DNA from 3 places in the Cytobacillus sp. FSL R5-0569 genome. Region 3 is predicted to be linked to each of the others. Evidence: riboswitches for the same ligand, from Rfam matches in the RefSeq annotation. Region 3 holds a riboswitch; each other region holds the start of a gene.

Region 1 (2,268 bases), 2.4 Mb from region 3:
CTTTTCTCATACCCTTCACCTCTTATTTTAATTATTTATCTTTTCACCTTTACGATATTTACTTCCTGGATGACCACTCGGTAAAAGGGGCGAGCCATGAGTAAAAAGCTTTTCTCTTAACGTACCCTTTTTGTATTCCTTTTTATATAAACCACGTTCTTGTAGAATCGGAATAACAAGCTCAATAAAATCTTCCAAATCTGCTGGCGTTACTAAATGATTTAAATTAAAACCATCGACACCAGAGGCTTCAAACTGATATTGAATTTGGTCTGCTACTTCTGATGGATTGCCGACAATTATATTGTCTCTATCTAATCCTTCTAATTTTGAAATCGCTTCTTTAATCGATAGTTTTTTCTTCGCATCTTTCGTTAATGAAGCAGCTTTATAATGCCCATGCTCTGTAGCTTTAAATTCAAATGGGTTATCTAACTCATCCTTTGTAAATTCCGCAACATTATAACCGCTTGCGCCCCCAAACTGTGCTTTCGCTGCATCTGCACTCCATAATTGGTTGTATTCAGCAAATTTCTCTTCCGCTTCTTCAGTTGTCTTACCTACGATGACTGTTAGGAAAGTGAATATTTTAATATCTTCCGGATTCCTGCCATATTCTTCCGCTTGTTTTCGAATATCCTTTGTATAATGTCTTACTCTTTCAGGTGTTGGCCCACCTACAAATACACATTCTGCATGTTTTGCTGCAAAAGCACGTCCTTTAGGAGAAGTCCCTGCTTGATATAAAACAGGTGTTCTTTGTTGTGACGGTTCTGTTAAATGCGGTCCTTCGACATCAAAATATTCTCCTTTATGGTGAATTTCATGGATTTTCTTACGGTCGATTAATACCCCTTGTTCTGTATCTTCTATCACTGCTCCATCTTCCCAGCTTGATTCCCACAGTTTATAAACGACATCCATATATTCATCGGCAATTTCATAACGCTTATCGTGTTTGATCATATCTTTGAAACCAAAATTTCTTGCTGCATTAGGAAGATAAGAAGTAACGATATTCCATGCCACTCTTCCTTTTGTCAAATGATCTAATGTGGAAAACCGTCTTGCCTGCCCAAAAGGTGGCTCATATGTTGTACTCACCGTTAATGCAAATGACAGATGCTCTGTCACTGCTGCCATAGCAGGGATGACAAACGCCCCATCATTAACAGGAAACTGTAATCCATCGTTAATTGAAGGTTCTTTACTTTCTTTATACGTATCATAAACACCTAATACATCCGCAAAAAAGACAGCATCGAATTTTCCCTTCTCGAGTGTTTTGGCTAATTCCATCCAATAATTAATATCTTTATAGGCACGATGTCGTTTGGAATCTTTATGCTTCCATAGCCCATGAGAATTGTGCATTGCACTTGTCATTTCAAATGCATTCAATATCATTTGTTTTTTATAACTCATACTGCCATTACCTCCTCTAATACTTCTACAAAAGAAGCATAATAATGTATTTATCAATTGTGCTAAGAATGTTTATCGCTTTTGGTGGTCCAATCAGCCATAAAAAAACCTCTTCCAAAAAGGAAGAGGTAACGTACGCTCATAAATATTTCATTCTCTTCCTATCTTTCAAGCTAAATGCTAGCTTGCTGGAATTGGCACAGTACTTGCAATGCTAAGTCTGTTGCCGAGGCTTCGTAGGGCCAGTCCCTCCACCTCTCTAGATAGTGGTTATTTAATTGATATAGTTACTCTAAAATATTTAGAATCTTTTGTCAACATGTTTTTTAACTTATGCTTCCTGATTTTCTAGTACCTTTTTCTTAAGAGCACGTCGCAGTATCTTTCCTGTTGTATTCTTCGGCAATTCTTCTAAAAATTCTATAGAGGAAGGAATTTTGTATTTGGCTAACTTTTCTTTACAATAAGTCAATAAATGTGCCTCTGTTAAATTTTCAGTTTTAGGTACAATATAGGCTAAAACTTTTTCTCCTGTATTCTGATCAGGTACACCTAAAACAGCCGCTTCTACAATGTCAGGATGGTCATAAAAAACCTCTTCTACTTCCCTTGGATACACATTATAGCCACCAACAATTATCATATCTTTCTTACGGTCAACAATGTAGAAGTATCCTTCTTCGTCCCTCTTAGCTAAGTCACCTGTATATAACCAATTTTCCTTTAAACAGGCAGATGTTTCTTCAGGCATTTTGTAATATCCTTTCATAACGTTAGGGCCTTTCACAACAAGCTCCCCTACTTCACCTACAGCGACCTCTTCTCCTAATTCATTAACTACTC
Region 2 (2,268 bases), 2.7 Mb from region 3:
GTGGCATGGGAAATAGTAATTTAATGAGTGAAGATACGATTAATTTCAGTATTTCAGAACCTGTAGCTGGTACTTCTTTAGATGAGAGGCCTTTACTTAATGCTTTATTGGCAAATGATGAATTTAAAAAGCAATATGAAGCATACCTTGAAAAGATTGCAGAAGAATATATGACAAAAGAGTCTTACCAAAATACAACTACACAAATTAGTACATTGATTCTTCCTTATGTAGAACAGGATCCTACCAAGTTTTATACAACAGAAGAATTTCTACAAGCAGTGCAAGGTGATGAGAGTTTACCAGCATTTGCTGAGGCGAGATCAGAATCGATACTTGCTCAGCTTTCAGGTGAATTAGAAGTAGAATCACAAGCTTCTGAAGTCAATAACATGTTCCCTAGCCGAGCAGGTGGTGATGACCAGGAAGGTCAAGAAAGAGGAGAAGTATTCCAACCGCCAAACGGTAATGAAGGAAACATTGATGGTGAAATGCCTGAACGTCCGCAAGGCAATGGAGACTTTCCGCAGGAAGGAGATTTTGAGACACCAGAAGGGTTTGAAGGTATGCCTGGTGGTGAGGGACGTGGACAAGAAGAGCAACCTAGTACAGTAAAGTTCAAAACGTCAGCAATCATCTTGTATGTGGGTCTAATCACAGCTTTATTAGGAACAATTTTTTTTATCTTCTTGTTTAAACGAAGAGGAAGATAAGTAAATGCATAAATAATCAAAATACTATTGACAATTAATTCAATACCCGATAAAATTTCCTTTATCAAAGCAACACATTAAATTTAATATGATTCTTATCGAGAGAGACTGAGGGACCAGGCCCGAAGATGTCCGGCAACCTCCTTTTAAAGGGAAGGTGCTAAATCCTGCAGAATGATTTCATTCTGAAAGATAAGGTTTAATAACAATCATTTGTTGAGCCTCTTTCAAAGTGAAAGAGGCTCATTTTATGTTGTAGAGGATTTAGGGAGGGTGAGGTAAATGATTGAAGTCAATCATTTAGTGAAAATTTATAAAAGCAAAAAGAAGCAAGTAATAGGGGTTGACAATGTATCCCTTTCTATTAAAGAAGGGGAAATATACGGGATTATTGGCTATAGTGGAGCAGGGAAAAGTTCTTTATTACGCTGTCTAAATTTATTGGAGAGACCGACATCTGGTGAAGTGAAAATTGATGGCGTTGATTTAACATCTTTAACAAGTAAAGAATTAAGAAAAGCAAGGCAGAAGATAGGTATGATTTTTCAGCATTTTTATTTAGCGAGTTCGAAGACAGTGTATGAGAATATTGCCTTTGCTTTAAAAGCGGCAGGTAAAAGCCCGAAAGAAATAGATATCAGGGTGAAAGAACTATTAGAATTAGTGGGTTTAGCAGATAAAATTCATCAGTATCCCACACAATTAAGTGGTGGTCAAAAGCAAAGGGTAGGAATAGCCAGAGCACTCGCTAATGATCCAAAGGTTTTACTTTGCGATGAAGCCACGTCAGCTCTAGACCCTAAAACAACAAAATCAATCCTGAACTTATTAAAATCAATTAATAAAAAGCTAGGATTAACCATCGTACTTATCACTCATGAGATGGAAGTAGTCAAAGAGATTTGTCATAGGTTAGCTGTTATGCAAGATGGAAAGGTCATAGAAGAGGGACCGGTGTATGATATATTTGCGAATCCAATTGAACCACTTACAAAGGATTTCATTCAGAGTGTTCTTCAATTTGACTTACCACAACAATTGATTGAAAACAGGAAGGGAACAATCATTAAGATTCAATTTAAAGGTGCAATAGCAGAAGAATCTGTTGTTTCTGAACTGTTCCAAACATTCAAAGTAAAAGGAAATATTCTTCACGGCAAGATTGAATATATTCAAGAAGTACCTCTTGGTATTTTTATTATGGAGTTGACTGGCGAAATACCTGAAATAGAAAGAGCTATACAATATATTCAAGAAAGAACACAGAATTTGGAGGTAGTTGAACATGTTGCTTGAGTCCATTCAGGCGTTACTTCCTGAACTAAATACAGCTGTATTACAAACAATTTATATGGTCGCCATTTCTTTAGTTGCGGCACTTATACTAGGTCTTCCACTAGGTATCTTATTATTCGTTACAGACGAAGGATTGTTCTTAAAGAATAGATTTGTAAATGCTGTTACCGGTTGGATTGTCAATTTGATCCGCTCTATTCCTTATATTATTTTGTTAGTAGCTCTATTGCCGTTAACAAAATTAATTGCAGGTTCAACT
Region 3 (2,268 bases):
GGATGATAACATGATTGACTGGTCAAACAATGACTTAAATGATTTGATCGCAAGGAAGCAATCCGGCTTATTTTATTTATTTACTCCTATGTGTGGGACATGTCAAGTTGCCGGGAAAATGCTAACAATTACTGAGCAACTGTTGCAGAACCTTCCTATAGGTAAAGCCGACCTGAATTTTTTGCCAGCAGTGGCAGAAAAGTATGAAATTGAAAGTGTACCGTGTTTACTTGTGTTTAAAAAAGGAGAGTTAGTTGATAAGCTTTATGCTTTCCATTCAGTACCTTATTTACTTGAACAAATTCAATCATATGAATTACAGTCTCAATTTTAAAACCACTTATTGTTTAGGAATAAGTGGTTTTCTTATGCTTTTAATCAAGGGGGGTTGCGTAAATGTTTAATTACACCCCTCACTCATTCTAGGAAGATGAATCGATGGGATATTTCTTTTTTCTGTCGATAAGTCTAGCTTTTGACATATTTCTCGGGAAATAGGTTGTGAACATTGTTGGAAATAAATGTTCTGTCAGTTAAAGTCGATAGTTAGGAGAAGGAAATCATTTCTTGGAACAGAATTATAGAATATAAGACGCGGGCTGGGGGTGGTTTCAATAGAGGAACTCATTTATCATTTTAATCAATCTTTAAGAGTAAATGATCATATTTTAATGATGTTAAAGGAACCTATAAGGATTCGAGTAGAATTAGAACAAAATCTAATGTATTTGACATTAGACCGTAAAAGGCTGCTAATTAAACATACTCGCCCATTGAAAAATTATCATATAAACATTCAAACTACTGCTGACCACTTTCATTCTTTGCTTCAAGGGCGTACGAGTCTAAAGAAACAAGTGGATGAAAAGCATATCATCCTTAAGTCGACTTTTAGACAATTATTAAAATTAGATGCCATTTTCGTATTAAATCAAAAATAATCATAAATACATCAAATGTCCTAAAAAAAGATTGACTTCCCAAAAAAAGGTTGTTATTCTATCCTTAGAATAATTAGAAAATTAAATATTCTTATCGAGAGTGGTGGAGGGACTGGCCCTATGAAACCCGGCAACCGGTTGTTTGATACACGGTGCTAATTCCAGCAGAGCATAAAAGCTCTGGTAGATAAGAAGAGATGATAAACCCTCTTCTTTGTGAAGAGGGTTTTTGGTCGTCTTTTCTTTCCAATTTAAAAAAGAGGAGAGATGTAAAATGGCAGAAAAAGAAAAGCAACTTCGATTTGAAACAATTGGTGTTCATGGTGGGCTAAAACCTGATCCAGTAACAGGGGCAAGAGCGGTCCCAATCTATCAAAATAATGCTTATCAATTCCAGAATACAGAGCATGCGCAAGACTTATTTGGCTTAAAAGAAACAGGATATATTTATTCTCGTATTCATAATCCAACGGTTACTGTGTTTGAGGAAAGAGTTGCATTGTTAGAAGGGGGAACAGGCGCATTAGCATTAGCAAGCGGGCAAGCAGCCATTTACTTAGCTCTTCTTAATATTGTTCAAGCGGGTGATGAAATTGTAGCTGCCTCTAATTTATATGGAGGTACATATAATTTATTTACAGTCACTTTACCAAAGTACGGCATCAACGTTAGGCTTATCGATATTAATAATGAAGAGGAACTACGAGCAGCAATCAATGAGAAGACACGAGCTGTATTTGCCGAAACCATTGGTAACCCGAGTTTACAAGTACTAGATATTGAAACAGTTTCAAATATCGCCCATGAACATGGTGTGCCGTTAGTGGTTGATAACACATTTGCAACTCCTTATCTATGTCGGCCGATTGAGCATGGCGCAGATATTGTTGTTCATTCTGCTACGAAATGGTTACTTGGGAATGGGACGACAATGGGGGGGATCATTGTTGACGGTGGTAAATTTGATTGGAACTCAGAGAAGTATCCAGGATTAAGTCAGCCGGATACAAGCTATAACGATATAGTATATAGTGAGGCACTGGGCCCTGTAGCATATATTACTAAAGCGAGAGTGCAGCTTCTAAGAGATTTAGGTCCAGCACTAAGTGCACAAAGCGCCTTCCAATTTACGTTAGGTTTAGAAACGTTAACGGTTCGAATGAAAGAACATATTGCTAATACGAAAAAAATTGTGCAATATTTAAATAATCATCCTGCTGTTAATTGGGTACTTTATCCGGGCGATGACAACCATCCTAATAAAGAATTAGCAGACAAATATTTATCTAAAGGTGCAGGGGCAGTTGTCGTTTTTGGCATATCTGGT

What was found. A riboswitch is a leader RNA that binds a small molecule or an ion and turns the genes downstream of it on or off. The one in region 3 is predicted to bind S-adenosylmethionine.
Region 1: it holds a riboswitch for S-adenosylmethionine, as region 3 does, so the genes downstream of both, MKX78_RS07780 (LLM class flavin-dependent oxidoreductase) here and MKX78_RS19825 (O-acetylhomoserine aminocarboxypropyltransferase/cysteine synthase family protein) in region 3, are expected to answer to the same signal.
Region 2: it holds a riboswitch for S-adenosylmethionine, as region 3 does, so the genes downstream of both, MKX78_RS06255 (methionine ABC transporter ATP-binding protein) here and MKX78_RS19825 (O-acetylhomoserine aminocarboxypropyltransferase/cysteine synthase family protein) in region 3, are expected to answer to the same signal.

The regions. Positions count from the first base shown of each region.
Region 1 covers NZ_JBBOWW010000001.1:1,498,339-1,500,606, reverse strand. Annotated here, with positions in the region: gene MKX78_RS07785 (MetQ/NlpA family ABC transporter substrate-binding protein) at 1-10, opposite strand, end outside; gene MKX78_RS07780 (LLM class flavin-dependent oxidoreductase) at 28-1,425, opposite strand; SAM riboswitch class I at 1,584-1,695, opposite strand; gene MKX78_RS07775 (fatty acid--CoA ligase family protein) at 1,757-2,268, opposite strand, start outside.
Region 2 covers NZ_JBBOWW010000001.1:1,190,460-1,192,727, forward strand. Annotated here, with positions in the region: gene MKX78_RS06250 (CotH kinase family protein) at 1-713, shown strand, start outside; SAM riboswitch class I at 806-912, shown strand; gene MKX78_RS06255 (methionine ABC transporter ATP-binding protein) at 996-2,009, shown strand; gene MKX78_RS06260 (methionine ABC transporter permease) at 1,999-2,268, shown strand, end outside.
Region 3 covers NZ_JBBOWW010000001.1:3,896,123-3,898,390, reverse strand. Annotated here, with positions in the region: gene MKX78_RS19840 (toprim domain-containing protein) at 1-6, shown strand, start outside; gene MKX78_RS19835 (thioredoxin family protein) at 11-334, shown strand; gene MKX78_RS19830 (hypothetical protein) at 606-941, shown strand; SAM riboswitch class I at 1,030-1,135, shown strand; gene MKX78_RS19825 (O-acetylhomoserine aminocarboxypropyltransferase/cysteine synthase family protein) at 1,216-2,268, shown strand, end outside.